DNA from 3 places in the Amycolatopsis sp. SB7-3 genome. Region 1 is predicted to be linked to each of the others. Evidence: predicted binding sites of a transcription regulator. Region 1 holds the regulator's gene; each other region holds the start of a gene.
The links. Region 1 encodes HspR, which represses chaperone genes until heat shock. Its sites were predicted from a motif close to ANNTTGAGTNNNNNNNACTCAANNT; they were not measured.

Region 1 (6,102 bases):
CCGCACGGCTGGCGGTACTCGGAGTTCTGGGACATGGCGAGCGGGTGCGCGGCCTGGCCGGTGCCCTCGGCGTACCTGCCGCGGCCGCAGAAGGTGAGCGGCGCCGCGCCGATCCTCGTGGTCGGCGGTGAACACGATCCGGCGACGCCGCTCGTTTGGGCGAAGGGGCTCGCGAGGAACATCGAGAACTCGACGTTGCTCGTCGACGCCGGGTACGGGCACACGGGGCTGCTGAACTCGGCCTGCGTGCGCTCCGAAGAGGTGAAGTACCTGGTGAGCGGTGTCACACCCGCTCCGGGCACGGTCTGCCGGTAGTCCGGGAACAAGACGACCGTGCCGCACGTTGAGCCGGATACAAGGTTGAGTGAGGGTGACTCAAGTCCGGCTTGACGGAAGCCCCACCATCCCGATACAACTTGCGTTGAGCCCACTCAAGGTGGGCGAGAACGTGCAGGTCACGAACTAGCAGGAGGATCACACCATGGCGCGAGCGGTCGGCATCGACCTCGGCACGACCAACTCGGTCGTCGCTGTCCTTGAGGGCGGCGAGCCGACGGTCATCGCCAACTCGGAAGGTTCACGCACCACCCCGTCCATCGTCGCCTTCGCCAAGAACGGCGAAGTGCTGACCGGCCAGCCGGCGAAGAACCAGGCCGTGACGAACGTCGACCGGACCATCCGGTCGGTCAAGCGGCACATCGGTACCGACTGGAAGACCGAGATCGACGGCAAGGCATACACCTCGCAGGAGATCAGCGCCCGCGTGCTGATGAAGCTCAAGCGCGACGCCGAGGCGTACCTGGGCGAGACCATCACCGACGCGGTCATCACCGTCCCCGCGTACTTCGAGGACGCGCAGCGGCAGGCCACGAAGGAGGCCGGGCAGATCGCCGGCCTGAACGTGCTCCGCATCGTCAACGAGCCCACCGCGGCGGCGCTGGCGTACGGCCTCGACAAGGGCGAGAAGGAACAGACCATCCTGGTCTTCGACCTCGGTGGCGGTACGTTCGACGTCTCGCTGCTGGAGATCGGCGAGGGTGTCGTCGAGGTCCGCGCGACCTCCGGTGACAACCACCTCGGTGGTGACGACTGGGACGAGCGGATCGTCACCTGGCTGGTCGACAAGTTCAAGTCGTCCAACGGCATCGACCTCACCAAGGACAAGATGGCGCTCCAGCGCATCCGTGAGGCCGCCGAGAAGGCGAAGATCGAGCTGTCCAGCTCCAACTCGGCCAGCATCAACCTGCCGTACATCACGGTGGACGCGGACAAGAACCCGCTGTTCCTCGACGAGCAGCTCTCCCGCGCCGAGTTCCAGAAGATCACCTCGGACCTGCTCGAGCGCACCCGCAAGCCGTTCAACAACGTCATCCGTGACGCGGGTGTCGCCGTCGGCGACATCGACCACGTCGTGCTCGTGGGTGGTTCCACCCGCATGCCCGCCGTGTCCGAGCTGGTCAAGGAGCTGACCGGCGGCCGCGAGCCGAACAAGGGCGTGAACCCGGACGAGGTCGTCGCGGTCGGCGCGGCGCTGCAGGCCGGTGTGCTCAAGGGTGAGGTCAAGGACGTCCTGCTGCTCGACGTGACCCCGCTTTCGCTGGGCATCGAGACCAAGGGCGGCGTGTTCACCAAGCTCATCGAGCGCAACACCACGATCCCGACCAAGCGTTCGGAGATCTTCTCCACCGCGGACGACAACCAGCCGTCGGTGCAGATCCAGGTGTTCCAGGGTGAGCGCGAGATCGCGGCGCACAACAAGAAGCTCGGCATGTTCGAGCTGACCGGTCTCCCGCCCGCCCCGCGTGGCGTGCCGCAGATCGAGGTCACCTTCGACATCGACGCCAACGGCATCGTGCACGTCCTCGCGAAGGACCTCGGCACGAACAAGGAGCAGTCGATGACGATCACCGGTGGCTCCGCGCTGCCGAAGGACGACATCGAGCGCATGGTCAAGGACGCCGAGGCGCACGCCGAGGAGGACAAGCAGCGCCGCGAGGAGGCGGAGACCCGCAACCAGGCGGAGACGCTGGTCTACCAGACCGAGAAGTTCGTCAAGGACAACGAGGACAAGCTGCCCGACGAGCTCAAGGGCAAGGTGAAGTCCGCGATCGACGAGGCCAACGAGGCGCTCAAGGGCACCGACTCGGCGAAGATCCGCGAGTCCATCGAGAAGCTGAACACCGCTTCGCAGGAGTTGGGCACCGCGCTCTACGCCAACGCCACCCCGGGTGCCGAGGGTGCCGCCGGTGAAGGCGCCGCCGGTGCGGCGGGCGCGGGTACCGGTTCGCAGGCCAAGGCGGACGACGTCGTCGACGCCGAGATCGTCGAAGAGGACGAGAAGGACAAGAAGTGACGGGACGCTACGACGAAACCGAGGGCCGGGGCCCGGAGGAACCGGTGGTCGTGCGGGACCGTAGGCGGATCGACCCGCTGACCGGTGAGGTCCGCCCGGCTGCCCCGGCCGCCGAACCCCAGGACGGCCCGAAGCACGCCGCTCCGAGTGAAGACACCGCATCGACCGAGCCGGAGCCCGCGACCCACGCGGGCCCCGGCCTCGGGGAGTCCATTGTGGACGACTCGGTGTCGGTGGCCACGGGACTGGAGAAGGAGCTGGCGGAACGCACCGCCGACCTTCAGCGTCTCCAGGCCGAGTACGCGAACTACCGCAAGCGCGTGGACCGCGACCGCGAGCAGGTCGTCGTCGGCGCGAAGGCGTCGGTCGTCGGAGACCTGCTTCCGCTGCTCGACGATCTCGAGCGCGCGGAGCAGCACGGCGATCTGACCGGTGCCTTCAAGGCGGTCGGCGAGAAGCTGGTCGGCAGCCTGCAGCGGTCGGGCCTCGAAGCGTTCGGCACCGAAGGCGAGCCCTTCGACCCGAGCGTGCACGAGGCCGTGCAGCACAGCACGTCCCCGGACGTCACCGGGCCGACGGTCACCATGGTCATGCGCCGCGGTTACCGCTTCGGCGAGCGCGTGCTGCGTCCGGCGATGGTCGGGGTCACCGACCACGAGCCGGGTGGCGCCCCGGTGGACCCGCCGGTGGGCGGCGAGCTGCCGCTCGAGGGCGAACTTTTCGATGAGAACAACCGCTGATCGGCGATACGGCGTGAAAGGAGGAGACGTTCGGTGAGTGCACGGGAATGGATCGGTAAGGACTTCTACCGTGAACTGGGCGTCTCCTCCGACGCCACCGCGGACGAGATCAAGAAGGCCTATCGCAAGCTGGCCAAGGAGAACCACCCCGACGCCAACGCGGGCAACGCGGAGGCGGAGAAGAAGTTCAAGGCGGTCTCCGAGGCGTACGGCGTGCTGTCCGACACGGCCAAGCGCAAGGAGTACGACGAGGCTCGCCGCCTCTTCGGCTCCGGCGGTCCCGGTGGCTTCGGCTTCCCGGGTGGCGGTGCCGGCGGCGGCGGTTTCGACGTCGGCGACATCTTCGGCCAGGCGGGTCAGCAGCAGGGCGGCTTCGGCGGTCTCGGCGACATCCTCGGCGGGCTGTTCGGCCGCCGCGGCGCCGCGGCCGGTGCCACGGCGAACCGGCCGCAACGCGGATCGGACGTCGAGACCGACGTCCGGATCGACTTCACCGAGGCGGTCAAGGGCGCGACCCTGCCGCTGCGGCTGTCGAGCCCGGCGACCTGTTCCACCTGCGGTGGCAACGGCGCGAAACCGGGGACCTCCCCGAGGACGTGCGCGACCTGTCAGGGCAGCGGGCTGGTCAGCCGCAGCCAGGGCGCGTTCGCGTTCTCCGAGCCGTGCCGCGACTGCCGCGGCCGCGGTCAGATCATCGACGACCCGTGCCCGGAATGCGCGGGCGAGGGCATCAGCACCCGCACTCGCACGCTGACCGTGCGGATCCCGCCGGGCGTCGCCGACGACCAGCGGATCCGGCTGGCGGGCCAGGGCGAACCGGGCCGCGGCGGCGCGCAGCCGGGCGACCTGTACGTCCGCGTGCACGTCGCTCCGCACACGTTGTTCGGGCGCAAGGACCTCGACCTGACGATCACCGTGCCGGTGTCCTTCACGGAGCTGGCCCTCGGCGGCACGATCACCGTGCCGACGCTCGAGGGCAAGGTCTCGCTGAAGGTGCCGCAGGGTACGGCGAGCGGTCGCGTGCTTCGTGTGCGCGGCAAGGGAATCGCGAAGCGTGACGGCTCGCAGGGCGATCTGCTGGTCACCCTGCAGGCGGCCATCCCGGCCAAATTGGACGACAAGGCCCGTGAAGCGCTGGAGGCGTACGCGGAAGCCATGGCCGACCACGACCCGCGACCGGAGATCACCGAACTTCTCGAAGGCAGGTGAGCAAGATGTTCGGCGGGCTGCCGCACGGTGCGGACGAGGACACCCCGGTGTTCGTCATTTCGGTGGCGGCACAGCTTTCCGGCCTGCACGCGCAGACCCTGCGGTCCTACGACCGCCAGGGTCTCGTGTCGCCGGGCCGGACCTCCGGCGGTGGACGGCGTTACTCGATGCGGGACATCGCGTTGCTGCGCGAAGTGCAGCGACTGTCCCAAGAGGACGGTGTCAATCTCGCGGGCATCAAGCGGATCATCGAGCTGGAGAACCAGGTCGACGCGCTCCGCTCGCGTATCGCCGAACTGACCGAGGAGCTCACGGCGGCGTACCTCACCGCCGAACAGACGGCCGCGGCCGTGCACGCCTCCTACCGCAAGGATCTCGTTCCCCTGCGGCAGCAGACGGCCCTCGTGGTCTGGAAGCCCAAAAAACGCAATTAGTCCTCTAAATGCCGCGGGTCCCCAGCCCTCGTGAGTACGTGAAGGCCCCCTTCACCGCGCTAGACGCAGTGAAGGGGGCCTTCACGTACTTCACGCATTCAGAGGACTAAATGCGTCATTGGCCGGGGACCAGGGTCCGGATCTGCTGGACCTCGCCGGTGCGCGAGTCCTGGATCCGCTGGGCCAGCGCCTTCGACTCGGGGTTCTTCCCGTCCTTCAGCTCGGTCCTCGCCAGCGCGACCCCGTTGTGCTGGTGCGCCACGAAGATGTCGGCGAAGTCGAGGGTGAACTCCGGACCATCCTTTTTGGACAGTGCGTCGAGCAGGCCCTTGTCGGTGAGCCCGTCGCCACCGTGATGATGGTGCGCCTTCGGGTCCATGGAACCCGTCTCGGGTTTGCCCCAGGCCTTCAGCCAGTTCCGCATGTCGGTGCTCTCGGTCTGCTGCGTCGCCTCGATCGCGGCCGCGAGATCCTTGAGCTCCTGCTTCTGCCCCTGCTTGGCCTTGACCAGCTTGACGATCTCCACGCCCTGGTTGTTGTGGGCGATCATCATCTGCAGGAACATCACGTCGGCGTCGTTGTACTCCGCGGCCGCCCCGGCCGACTGGGGAACCGGGGAGATCGGGGCGCCGGCGTTGGTTGGTGAGCCATCGCCGGCCCCGCAGCCCGCGAGGGCCACGAGACCGGCGACGAGAACGAGGGCCAGCTTCACTGGCACGTCCCCCTTACTGCCGGGTCCACAAGGCGGGGGTGTTCGGCGGTTCCCAGCCTTGGATCGCGGTATGCGCCAGCTGGCAGCGGTAGGTCGCGCCGCCGTAGGTCACCGTGTTGCCGACCGCGTAGGACGTTCCGGCCGCCCAGGTGCCGCCGGTGGGCGGGTTGCTGGTGCTGGTCGGCGGGTTCGACGTCGTGGGCGGGTTGCTGGTGGTCGGCGGGTTGCTGGTGCTGGTGGGCGGGGTGCCACCGCCGATCTGCAGGTCGATGCAGCTGTAGAAGGCCATCGGCGTGTCCGCGATGTTCCAGATGGCGAGCACCTTCTGGCGGCCGCTGAAGCCGGCCAGGCTCACCGTGTGCGACGTCGGGTCCTTCGGCGCGGAGTTGTTCCCGCTGATGTCGGCGATCTTGGTGCCGCCGATGTAGTACTCGTAGTTCGTGGTCCGGTGGTAGGCGGTGAACTTCCAGTTGAAGGTCACGCTGTTGCCGACCGACGCGGCGGGCCACGGCTTCGACTCGTCGTTGAGTTCGGCGAATCCGGGAAGGCCGCCGTTGCAGCTGCGGAGCCCCTTGGGGCCTTCGACGCTCTGCGGTTCGTAGACGATGGCGCCGCAGCCGGAAACCTTGCCTTGGGCGCAGTTCGCCTGGCGGC
Region 2 (6,102 bases), on a different contig from region 1:
GCAGTGACAGCGGATTCCGGACGCCGGCCGCTTCGAGCCGCCGCGCTTCCGCGGCGAGCGCGAACGGCTCGACGAGCACGAACCGCGACAGATGGGTGGGCACGCCGGCGAACGTGCCCGCCCCGAACTGGCTGAAGGTGTGGTGCCGCCCGTCCACGACGACGTTGTGCGCGGCCTGCGCGCCGCCGTTGAAGCGGACCACCGCGGTGGTGGGCCGGGCGGCGCAGAGCGCGTCGACCACCGCGCCCTTGCCTTCGTCGCCGAAGCCGAGCCCGACCACCACCACGTGACCATCAAGGAGTCTCATCGCAGCACCACGTCGCTCGGCCCGCCGGTCTCGGGCACCGCCGACGTGACGACCGATTTGGTGCCGAGCTTCGCCAGCGCCTTGCCGACCGCCTTGCTTTCGGCGACCGAGCCGACGTCCGCGAGGTCGGCGAGCGCCCGGTCGACGTCGACCACCCGCTCTTCCAGCCCGATGGTGGCGGCGATCAGCTCGCACACCGCGCCCGGGTCGTCCAGCTTCAGGAAGTTCTGGCCGAGCAGATCGCTCCAGTGCTCACCGATCTGTGGGTCGTTGTAGTACGAGGACTGGTTCGGCAGCACGAAGTACACGTGCCACTTGCGCGCCAGCTCCCGGTACACCGAAGCCGGGTCGATGTCCTCCCGCACGTCGTCCCCGATCACCCGGCGGATGTGGCGGGCCTCCAGCGCGGGCTTGTTCAGCTCGTCGCCGATGATGAACAGATAGCCCTTGCGGCCGCGGTTCTGCCACGCGTCGGTCACCACGTGCCGCGCCATGAAGTACGCGGCCAGTTCGTAGGACTCGCTCTTCTGCCCGCCGCCACCGCCTTCGAGGAACATCGTGCGCAGCTGCTCGTCCATCCGGTTGTCCGATTCGAACTGCCCGACCTGCAACGGAACCCGGTCGCTGTCGGCGTCGCCGATCGCGCCGAACAGCACCTGCGGGTCGGCCAGATAACCCCGGCGCTTCAGCAGGCCGTGCAGCTTTCCGAGCTTGCCCTGCATGATCCGCGGCACCCGGCGCATCGAACCGGTGACGTCGAACAGCACCGCGATCGGCGTCGAATCGCTGTGGTCGGCCGAATCCCGGCATTCCCGCACGGCGTTCAGCGGGTCCAGCGCGGCCGCGACCTTCCATTCCTTGGCGGGCTTGGAACGAAGATCGGCGGTGTAGCCGAAATCGTCCTCACCCTTGGCCGCGCGGAAGGTCTTCGCGGCGGCGTAGGCGTTGTCGTCCCAGTGTCCGTGTCCCATGGTCAGGCTCCTGTCTCGGGGATGATGAACGGTCGGAAGGTGCGAGGGCCGTACAGGTCGGCGAGCAGTTCGTCGTACTCGTCGAGCAGATCGGCGGCCTCGGGTCGTTGTGCCGGGATCTCCTGGAGACACCACTTGGCGAATTCGCGCTGGCGGGTTTCGCCCGGTGCCAGCAGGTCCAGCATCATGCGGTGGAGCATGTGGACGTCGGTGGCCGAGGTCATCGGCTGTCCTTTGTGGACTTCCGGTGGATAGCGGACGGATTTGTCCGCCGCCAGCGGGAGCGCACCGTCTTCGACGGCGAACGACCAGCCGGCCACGACGATGCCGTGCTGTCCGGGATGGACGAGCACGTTGTCCGCGGTGAGATGGCCGTGGACCACACCCGCCCGGTGCGCGCCGGCCACGGCGCGCAGGAGACGACGGTGCATCCAGGCGTAGTCGCGGCCGTCGAGCCCGCCGGGGAAGGCCTTCCCGATGTCGGCGAGGGTGAGGAAGCCGTCGACGAGCGGATCGAGAACGCTGAACGCGCGATCGCCCCTCGCGACCGGCCCCGACGTGTCGAGCAGCCGCGGGTAGTAGGGGCGGAGCCATCGATGCCGTTCGGTGAAGCCGTCCAGCGCGCGCAACGCGTCCCATTCGGCGTGGATCAACGGGTTGAGCGCCGGATCGCGGACGAGTTTGACCAGATGCGGGCCGGTGGTCCGGTAGGTCGTGGCGACACTGCCCACCGCGTGCGGCGCGACGAGGGTGTAGGCCGACGTCGCCGTGGTGACCGTCTGCCGCCGGGTCCGCTTCCACTCGTCGTGGAGGCGGTTGAGCGTGGCGGCCGCGCGGTGGGCCCGCGCGTCGCCGGGGTTGCGGTCGGGGTGGAGCACGGCCGCCAGTTCGCGGTAGCGATGGCGGGCGAACAGCGCGGCCGGGCCGGCCGCGTCCTCGACCGCCTTCATGGCGTCTTCCCTGGTGAGCATAGTTTGAGTCTAGACGACTCTTACTCCGGCTGGCAAGGGGTGGGTACAAATCCCGTGCAGCTCCGTCGCTTCGGTGAATAGCCTGGAACGGCCGAGAAGAAGGGACTTCCTTGTCAGGTGAACCGGGGACTTCCAGGTTTCTCTTGCAGATGCTGCTGGGCGGGATCCCGCTCGTTTTCCTGTTGTGGGTGGCCGGGGGAGCCCTCGGTGACCGCGTGCGTGAACTGAACACCGGAGAGGACGTCACGGTCACCGCCGTCTCCGGATGTGTCGAGGACGGGCCGCCGATGAGCGGCCGGTTTCCCTACTGCGAGGCCGGGTGGCGGTTCGACGACGGGCGCACCGGACAGGGGAGGATCAACGGCGAGAGGGTCGCGGAAGGCGACAGGATCTTCGCCGGTGACGGATTCGCTTACCCGTCAAGGTCGAATCGGGTCTTGAGCCTGGTGATGGTCGCGTTGTGCGGCCTGGTCCTGCTGGGCATGCTGATCGGACTCGGTGTCCTGTACCGGAAGACCCGGACCTGGCGGCGTCGCGGGAAGTGACGCCGCCGTCCGTGCTCAGCTCCGGGTGGCCTCGATCTGCCGTTCGTCCTCGGTCGAACAGCTCGTCACCGGATCGTTCGGACCGCTGCCGCAGGTCCAGGCCCCGACCACGACCGGGCCCGGCCCCTGCGGTGACGTCGCTTCGGCGGGTGTCAGCTTGGCGAAGTAGTCCTTGAGCACCTGCGTCGCTTCGGCACAGTCGGTCTTCCCCCGGACGACGACCTTGTTCTTCGCGCCTTGGTATCCGGCGACTTCTCCGCACGGCGATCCGGCGAGGGCCTGGTCGGCGGCGGGTGCGGGGGAGGACGGGGGCGGCGCGGCCGCGGGCGCGGGATCGGCGCCGCAACCGCTCAGCAGGACGACGGCGAACGCGGCGGGAAGCACGGCGAGGCTCTTCATGGGCCCTTCTTCTCGGGGATGGTTCATTCGACGGGGACGACGGCGGCGAACACGTTCTGCTCGCCCTTGCTGCAACTCGTGCCGCCCTGGGCGGCGGGAGCGCCGGAGACGCACAGCCAGCCGTCCACGGTCTCGCTGACCGGCTCGTCCGAGCCCGCGGACTGACGGCCGGCGATCCTCTTGTGGAACGCGTCGACGATCCCGGTCGCCTCCGCACAGGAGACGCCGGGTCCGTTGAGCACCTGCAAGGTCAGCCCGCTCGCCGCGGTCACCGTCCCGCAGGAACCCTGTACCGGTTCAGCGGGTTTCGGTTTGGGGGCGGGAGTCGGGGCGGCGGACGGACTCGGCGCGGTTGGGGACGGGATCGGCGGCACCGAAACGCTGGACGCGCTCGTGGGGATCGCGGGCGATGAGACCGGCGTCGAAGTGACAGGCGGTGGCGGGGATTCGCCCGAACAGGCGGCGAGCGTTCCGGCGACGGCGCAGACCGCGAACAGGCGCCGCCACGTTCCCGTGGTCGTCGAGACGGGCAAGGCGATCCTTTCGTCGGCCGGTCGTGGCCGGCCCATTCTGACCCGGCCGGGCCCGATGTCGTGGCATTGAGCCACGTTCGGTTCGCGGGAGGCTATCGCGGCCCCGTCGCCGCGATACGCGAGGACCGGACAATCACTGTCCACTGTGGACAATTAATATGCCGTTCACGGCGCGGCAACACCCTGCTGTCGTCGCGAACCGATCGGACGAATCCGGCGCCGAGCCGTTAACGCGCGGCCCCGTTCTGCCGAAAAGACAAGTAGCGCTCCGGCGTGTCCCAGTCCCCGTCACCGAAACCGTGAGAGCGATGAAGACCGACGAACAGACCGACCCCGCGTCACCCCAGGCCACCGCACCGGCGAGCACGGAGCTTCCCCCGACGGCCCCGTGCACCGTCGTCTGGTGTGGCGGCCGCCCGTACGTCCTGGAGAACTCGGCGGGCCACCATCGCTGGATGGGCACCGACCACCGGGGCAGGCCCGTGGCGCTGACCAGCGCGGACCTGCAACGCCGCGGCTGGACGCACACCCGGGCCAGCTGACGCGGGAGGACCTGCCGCCGCTGGCTAGGCTGAGCGGGTGAGTACGCCCCCCGAACCGAGCGTGACCAGCGAAGAGCCTTCCCTGCTGCGGCAGGCCCTGAATGTCCCCAACATGCTTTCGATCCTCCGGCTCGCCGGGGTGCCGGTCTTCCTGTGGCTGCTCCTCGGCCCTAAGGAGGACGGCTGGGCGCTCGCGCTGCTCGTGTTCAGCGCGCTCACCGACTGGCTCGACGGCAAACTCGCCCGCTGGCTCAACCAGATGTCGCGGCTCGGCCAGCTGCTCGACCCCGCGGCCGACCGGCTCTACATCCTCGCGACCCTCATCGCCTTCCTGATCCGCGACATCATCCCGTGGTGGCTGGTGGTCCCGCTGGTCGTCCGGGAGGCCGTCCTCGGCGTCTGCGTCCTGCTGCTGCGGCGCCGGGGGTTCGCCCCGCCGGAGGTCACCTACATCGGCAAGGGCGCCACCTTCGTGCTGATGTACGCCTTCCCGTTCCTGCTGCTCACCCAGGGCGGCTCCGACATCGCCGCGATCGCCCGGCCGATCGGCTACGCCTTCACGGCATGGGGTGCGGTCCTGTACGTCTATTCAGGCGTGCTGTACGTCGTCCAGACCGTACGGGCGCTGCGCCCGGCCGCTCCCGGCGTGTCGCGGGAGGCGCCGGGCGCGTGACCCGGCGGGATGGGAAACTGCGCGCGTCGGTTTCGAGTGAGGGCATCAGAAAGGGGAGCGGCGTTGTCCACTCCAGAAGAACTGCGGTACACCGAGGAGCACGAGTGGGTCTCCGTGCGCGACGGCGGGCTCGTGCGCGTGGGCATCACGGAGTACGCCCAGGACCAGCTCGGTGACGTGGTGTTCGTCGAACTGCCCGAGGTCGGCAAGCAGGTCGGCTCGGGCGACGCGTTCGGCGAGGTCGAGTCGACCAAGAGCGTCTCGGAGCTGTTCGCCCCGCTCGACGGCGAGGTGGTCGCGGTCAACGACGCGGTGACCGAATCGCCCGAGCTGATCAACAGCGACCCGTACGGCGAAGGCTGGCTGATCGAGCTCCGTCTCGACGACGCGAGCTCGGTGGAATCCCTGCTGGAGGCCGAGGCGTACCAGGCGCTGATCAAGGAATAGCCGCAGGCCGTGGCCCTTCGGGAAGAGTAGGGGGAGCCGCGGGCCGGAGATTCGATCAGGCACGGTACGTTTGACCTCCACACGTTCTTGAGTAGTGGCAACACACATGCGTTAGGAGAGCTCAGGTGAGCACGAACGACGGGCCCGGCGTTCCCCCGGAGCAGTCTCCGGAGCGGACTTCTGTCTTCCGGGCCGACTTCCTGGCCGACGTCGAAGGCACTGAGGCTCCTCCGGCTGCCGAGGCCCCCGTCCAGGGTGTGGACGCGCTGCCCGCGGGTTCCGCGCTGCTGGTCGTCAAGCGGGGCCCGAACGCGGGGTCGCGCTTCCTGCTGGACCGCGACACCACCAGTGCGGGACGGCACCCGGACAGCGACATCTTCCTCGACGACGTCACGGTCTCCCGGCGGCACGCCGAGTTCCGGCGTGAGGGCGGCGAGTTCGTCGTCATCGACGTCGGCAGCCTCAACGGCACCTACGTCAACCGCGAGCCGGTCGACCAGGCCGTCCTCGCCGGTGGCGACGAGGTGCAGATCGGCAAGTTCCGCCTGGTCTTCCTGACCGGCCCGGGTTCCGGGGGCCAGGGGGCACGGTGACGGCGGCCGGGCGGCCTGATCGGGATGCTTCGCAGCGCGATGGGTTGAGCATCGGGGCCGTGCTGGCACAGCTGCGCGGCGACTTCCCCGATGTCACCATCTCCAAGATCCGGTTCCTCGA
Region 3 (6,102 bases), 860 kb from region 1:
GCGGAGGAAACGATCACGGCGGATCTGTCGAAACAGTTGGGCCGCGAAAATCCGACGTTGTGGATCGCCGAGCTGTACGGCCGTCCGCTGGGCATGGTGCGGGTGCAGTTCCCCGGCGACACGGCGTGGATCCGCGGCCGGGTCGCGGCCGAGAAGGTCGGCTACCTGTCGTCGCTGGCGGTGGCCGAGCAGGCACGGTCGAGCGGGGTGGGGACGGCGCTCGCCGCGCACGCGCACCAGGTCTTCGACGAATGCGGCACCGACGCCGTGCTGCTGCACCACGCGCTGGCCAACCCGCGCTCGACGCCGTTCTGGTACGCGCAGGGCTATCGGCCGCTCTGGACGTACTGGCAGCGGCGACCCGCGGTGCCTTGATCCGGATAGGCTCGTTTTCGTGAAGAGGGACGATGACGCGGCCCCGGTGGCGCCGACCGGGGTCGACACCGAAAAGCCGTCCGCGGCGAGGATCTACGACTGGTTCCTCGGCGGGACCCACAACTGGGCGGTCGATCGCGAGTTCGCCCGCGCGTTGGAAAAGCAGTGGCGCTGGGTCAAACCGGGCGCGCGGCACAACCGCGAGTTCATGAACCGAGTCGTGCGCGCGGCGCTGGACGCGGGGATCCGGCAGTTCATCGATCTGGGCTCCGGTGTCCCGACAGCCGGGAACGTGCACGAGATCGTGCAGGAAGAGCTGGAGCCGGGCGACACGGCGAAGGTCGTGTACGTCGACTACGAGCCGGTGGCGGTGGCGCACGCGGAGCTGATCCTCGAACGTCACGAGGCGACCGACTGGGCGGGGATCGTCCAGGCGGACATGCGGCGGCCGAAGGACGTCCTGCGGCATCCGGAGACGCTGCGGCTGATCGATTTCGACCAGCCGGTGTGCCTGATGATGATGGCCGTCCTGCATTTCGCCGGACAGCACGACGATCCGCCCGCGCTGGTCGCGACGTACCGGAACGCGCTCGCGCCGGGCAGCTGGCTGGGGCTTTCGCACATGAGCTTCGGCGGCCAGACCGGCGAGGACGCCGACGGGCTGCACTGGATGGTCGAGCAGTACCGGAAGACGAGCAACCCGGTGTGGATGCGGGACCGCGAAGAGATCGAGCCGCTCTTCGGGGACTGGCCGCTGCTGGAGCCCGGCCTCGTCCATCTGCCCGACTGGCGACCCGTACGGGAGCTACGGCGGGACGAGGAAGGCGCCCGGCCGTTCGCCTGGTGCGGGGTCTCGGTGCACCCCTGACCTCGGACCTCTCGCCGGTTCGCGTCGCGTTTAGGGGGCTAAAGGCGACGCGGACCAGGCAGAGGTCGGATGAATGAGTGATCGCTGACGGCGAACGTGGAAAGGAAACAAACGGGTCGATCGGAGAGTTGAGCTAGGCAGACTCAACTAACCGAGGAGTGCACAGATGACCGACAACCGCCTCCTGCCCGTCCTCCCGCTCGATGACGACGTCGTGCTGCCGGGCATGATCGTCCCGCTCGACCTCGCCGACACGGAGACGCGCGCCGCGGTGGAGTCCGCCCAGGCCAACACGCCTGCCCAGGCTTCCTTCCCGGGGATCCGGTCCAGCGCCGCCACCAAGGCCGAGGTGCTGATCGTCCCCCGCGTCCACGGCGAATACGCCGAACTCGGCACTATCGCGACAGTCGAGCGCATCGGGCGCGTGCCCGGCGGCAAGACCGCGGTGCTGTTGCGCGGCACCCGCCGCGCCGTCGTCGGCCGCATCGCCGACGGCCCCGGCGCCGCCCGCTGGGTCCACGCCGAGGTCGCCACCGAGACCACCGACGACAACTCCGCGAAGCTCGCGTCCGAGTACAAGAGCGTCGTCCTCGCGATCCTCCAGCAGCGTGGCGGCTGGCAGATGATCGACGCGGTCCAGGAGGTCGAGGACCCGTCCGCGGTCGCCGACCTGGCGGGCAACTCGTCGTACCTCAAGACCGAGCAGAAACTCGAACTGCTCTCCGCCCTCGACGTCTCGGCGCGGCTCGAGAAGGCCCTCGAATGGAGCCGCGAGCAGCTGGCCGAGCTCGAGGTCACCGACACCATCCGCAAGGACGTCCAGGAGGGCATGGAGAAGCAGCAGAAGGAGTTCCTGCTGCGCCGTCAGCTCGAAGCGATCCGCAAGGAGCTGGGCGAGCTCGACGGCACGGCCAACGACGACGACTACCGCGCCCGCGTCGAAGCCGCCGAGCTGCCGGACGCGGTCAAGAAGGCCGCACTGTCCGAAGTGGACAAACTGGAGCGCACCTCCGACCAGTCCCCCGAGGGCGGCTGGATCCGCACCTGGCTGGACACGGTCCTCGAACTGCCGTGGAACGAGCGCACCACCGACGTCCACGACATCGCCGCGGCGCGGGACATCCTCGACGCCGATCACGCCGGCCTCGACGACGTGAAGGAACGCATCATCGAGTACCTGGCCGTGCGCAAGCGCCGTGCGGAGTCGGGCCTCGGCCCGGTCGGCGGACGGCGTTCGGGCGCGGTGCTCGCGCTCGCCGGCCCTCCCGGGGTCGGCAAGACCTCGCTTGGCGAGTCCGTGGCGAAGGCGATGGGCCGCAAGTTCGTCCGCGTCGCGCTCGGTGGCATCCGTGACGAGGCGGAGATCCGCGGCCACCGCCGCACCTACGTCGGCGCGCTGCCCGGCCGGATCGTCCGCGCCATCAAGGAAGCGGGTTCGATGAACCCGGTCGTGCTGCTCGACGAGATCGACAAGGTCGGCGCCGACTACCGCGGCGACCCGACGGCGGCGTTGCTGGAGGTGCTGGACCCGGAGCAGAACCACACGTTCCGCGACCACTACCTCGAGGTCGAACTGGACCTGTCCGACGTCGTGTTCCTGGCGACGGCGAACGCGCTCGAGACCATCCCCGGCCCGCTGCTGGACCGGATGGAGCTGGTCACCCTCGACGGCTACACCGAGCACGAGAAGGTCACCATCGCCCGCGACCACCTGCTCCCCCGTGAGCTGGAGCGCGCCGGTCTCGGCAAGGACGACGTCACGCTGACCGACGGCGCGTTCAGCCGCATCGCCGCCGAGTACACGCGGGAGGCCGGGGTGCGCAACGCGAACCGGACCATCGCGAAGGTGCTGCGCAAGGTGGCGACCAAGGTCGCGCTGGACGAGGTCGCGCTGCCGCTGACGATCGACGCCGACGGGCTGGAGACCTACCTCGGCCGTCCGCGGCACCTGCCGGAGTCCTCGCTGCCCGCGTCGACCCAGCGCACGTCGACCCCTGGTGTGGCCACCGGGCTGGCGGTGACCGGAGCCGGCGGTGACGTCCTCTACATCGAGGCGTCGCTGGCGGATCCGGAGTCCGGCTCCACCGGGCTTCAGCTGACTGGCCAGCTGGGCGAAGTGATGAAGGAGTCGGTGCAGATCGCGTTGTCGTACCTGCGTTCGCGCGGCGCCGAGCTGGAACTCCCGGTGGGCGACCTGAAAGACCGCGGCATCCACGTGCACGTCCCCGCGGGCGCGGTGCCCAAGGACGGGCCGAGCGCCGGCATCACGATGACGACCGCGCTGGCGTCCCTGCTTTCGGGCCGCGTAGTGAAGTCGGACGTCGCGATGACCGGCGAGGTGTCGCTGACCGGGCGCGTGCTGCCGATCGGCGGGGTCAAGCAGAAGCTGCTGGCCGCGCACCGGGCCGGGATGAAGACGGTGATCATCCCGCAGCGCAACGAGCCCGATCTGGACGACGTCCCGGCCGAAGTGCTGGCCCAGCTGGACGTCCACGCCGTGGCGAACGTCCGCGACGTGCTGGACATCGCGCTGGCCCCGGCGACGGCTCCGGTCGCCCAAGCGGCATAACGGCGCGAGGCCAAAGCCCCGGATCCCCTCGTGGGTCCGGGGCTTTCGGCTTGCCGAAATCCGGACGAACCCGGACATTGACTCGCCTTAAACTCCCTATCACGTTTTGATAACGTACATTGCGTGCCACCCAGCCGGGGTGCGTGATCCTTGAGAGGGCAAGGTCATGAGTCAAGGAATTCTTTCCCCGTTGCGGCCGAGGCGCAGGTGCGTTTCGGCCGGTCAGATCGTCTGTCTGAGCATTCTCACCGGATTCACCGCGGCGCTGACCTTCGCCGGCACCAGCGCCACTGTCGCCGCGGGGATCGCCATCACCCTGTTCGGCGCCGTTCTCCGTCACCCCGCGCCCGCCAAGGCACCCCGATGAACACGGAAACGGAGTTCATGGCGCGGCTGCGCGAACTCCGCGACCGAAGCGGCCTCAGCATCCGCGCACTGGCCGCCGCGACCGGCTGGTCCCGCAGCACCTTGGCCGACCTGTTGGCCCGGAACACCTTGCCGGGCAACGAAAACCAGATGCGAGTCCTGTTGCACGCCCTGCTCCGGACGGTCCCCGACGAGCGCGGGGTCGACGAGTATCTCGCCGACTGGCGTCACCTGATCGGACGTCGCCACCACCGCAATGGCGGATGCGCACCGCTCGACCGGATACTCGTCGCACTGGAAATCGCGGCACAGCGCGGCGGCTCCGAAGCACCGGGCCTCCGCAAAGCGAAAGAAATAGTGCTGCACGAAGGTTCCCTACGAAAGTTCCCTCCTCGCGGTGAATACGCCGCGAATTCACCTGGATGTCCCGTTCCGCCCGTACTCTCCGACCCGCTCCATCCCGCACCACCACATCAGCGGATGTCTCGGAGGCACGAGTGAAGCGACGGAATTTCCTGCGCGCGGCCGTGGTCGGCGCCGGTGTCACGGCGTTCGGAAACAGGCTCTCGGGAGCGGCTCTCGCCGCGCCCGCTCAGAACGGACCCAGCCCGTACGGCGCGCTCCAGGCCGCCGACGCGAACGGGATCCAGTTGCCGGCGGGATTCACCAGCCGTGTCATCGCCAGGTCCGGCCAGAAGGTCGCGAGCACCGGGTACACCTGGCACAGCGCCCCGGACGGCGGCGCGGTGTTCGCCGACGGCAGCGGCTGGATCTACGTGTCGAACTCGGAGATCACCCCCGGCGGGGGCGCGAGCGCGGTCAAGTTCGACGCGAGCGGGAACATCACCGGCGCCCACCGCATCTTGGCGAACACCCGCCAGAACTGTGCGGGCGGAAAGACTCCTTGGAACACCTGGCTTTCCTGCGAGGAGATCGACCTCGGGTTCGTCTACGAATGCCAGCCGAACGGTCCGGCCACGGCCGCGGTCCAGCGGCCCGCGATGGGGAAGTTCAAGCACGAGGCCGCGGCGGCCGACCCGGTGCGCAAGGTCGTCTACCTGACCGAAGACACCTCCGACGGCTGCTTCTACCGCTTCGTCCCGACAACCTGGGGCGATCTCTCCGCCGGAACGTTGCAGGTGCTCAAGGCCGGCACGGCGACCTCGGGCAGCTTCACCTGGGCGAACGTCCCCGACCCCGACGGCTCCCCCACCGCCACCCGTAACCAGGTGTCCGGTGCGAAGCGGTTCAACGGCGGCGAAGGACTGCACTACGCCAACGACACCGCGTGGTTCACCACCAAGGGCGACAACCGCGTCTGGCAGCTCAACCTGACGAACAGCACCTACGAGCTGGCCTACGACGACTCGCTGGTCAGCCCTGGCTCGGCCCCGCTGACGGGTGTCGACAACGTCACCGGGACCTCGTCGGGTGACCTCTACGTCGCCGAAGACGGCGGCAACATGGAGATCTGCATCATCACCCCGAACGACATCGTGGCCCCCTTCCTGCGGATCAACGGCCAGAGCTCGTCGGAGATCTGCGGCCCCGCGTTCACTCCGGCGGGGAACCGGCTGTACTTCTCCTCGCAACGCGGTACCTCCGGTTCGTCCTCGGGCGGGATCACCTACGAGGTGACCGGCCCCTTCCGTTCCTGAAACCGGCGTGCGGGGGCGTCGACGGCCCGGCGCCCCCGCACGGCTCAGGCGTTGGTGCGGTTCTTCTCCCGCAGCCGGTTCACCACGAAGAGGGTCAGGGCGATCGCGACGGCGGCGATCACGAAGTACTGGAAGAACCCGGCGTATTCCTCGACCAGATGCCAGCTCTCCCCGAGGGCGTAACCCGCCAGGACGAACACCGTGTTCCAGATCAGGCTGCCCAGCGTGGTCAGGGCCAGGAACCGCCAGAACGGCATGCGTTCGAT

Region 2: the regulator HspR is predicted to act here: its motif matches at 2,250-2,274, upstream of AB8M46_RS18380 (adenylate cyclase).
Region 3: the regulator HspR is predicted to act here: its motif matches at 1,369-1,393, upstream of lon (endopeptidase La).

Annotation. Positions count from the first base shown of each region.
Region 1 is NZ_JBFPJQ010000001.1:2,132,389-2,138,490, reverse strand. Features, by position in the region: gene AB8M46_RS10465 (alpha/beta hydrolase) at 1-315, shown strand, start outside; gene dnaK (molecular chaperone DnaK) at 482-2,353, shown strand; gene grpE (nucleotide exchange factor GrpE) at 2,350-3,093, shown strand; gene dnaJ (molecular chaperone DnaJ) at 3,127-4,302, shown strand; gene AB8M46_RS10445 (heat shock protein transcriptional repressor HspR) at 4,308-4,736, shown strand; gene AB8M46_RS10440 (DUF305 domain-containing protein) at 4,852-5,454, opposite strand; gene AB8M46_RS10435 (lytic polysaccharide monooxygenase) at 5,462-6,102, opposite strand, start outside.
Region 2 is NZ_JBFPJQ010000002.1:44,420-50,521, forward strand. Features, by position in the region: gene AB8M46_RS18370 (adenylosuccinate synthetase) at 1-307, opposite strand, end outside; gene AB8M46_RS18375 (hypothetical protein) at 304-1,278, opposite strand; gene AB8M46_RS18380 (adenylate cyclase) at 1,281-2,249, opposite strand; gene AB8M46_RS18385 (hypothetical protein) at 2,399-2,794, shown strand; gene AB8M46_RS18390 (hypothetical protein) at 2,810-3,193, opposite strand; gene AB8M46_RS18395 (hypothetical protein) at 3,217-3,465, opposite strand; gene AB8M46_RS18400 (hypothetical protein) at 3,506-3,796, shown strand; gene AB8M46_RS18405 (hypothetical protein) at 4,035-4,268, shown strand; gene AB8M46_RS18410 (CDP-alcohol phosphatidyltransferase family protein) at 4,306-4,941, shown strand; gene gcvH (glycine cleavage system protein GcvH) at 5,005-5,388, shown strand; gene garA (glycogen accumulation regulator GarA) at 5,514-5,981, shown strand; gene AB8M46_RS18425 (MerR family transcriptional regulator) at 5,978-6,102, shown strand, end outside.
Region 3 is NZ_JBFPJQ010000001.1:2,987,716-2,993,817, reverse strand. Features, by position in the region: gene AB8M46_RS14775 (GNAT family N-acetyltransferase) at 1-375, shown strand, start outside; gene AB8M46_RS14770 (SAM-dependent methyltransferase) at 395-1,243, shown strand; gene lon (endopeptidase La) at 1,410-3,812, shown strand; gene AB8M46_RS14760 (hypothetical protein) at 3,979-4,179, shown strand; gene AB8M46_RS14755 (helix-turn-helix domain-containing protein) at 4,176-4,679, shown strand; gene AB8M46_RS14750 (alkaline phosphatase PhoX) at 4,676-5,836, shown strand; gene AB8M46_RS14745 (DedA family protein) at 5,881-6,102, opposite strand, start outside.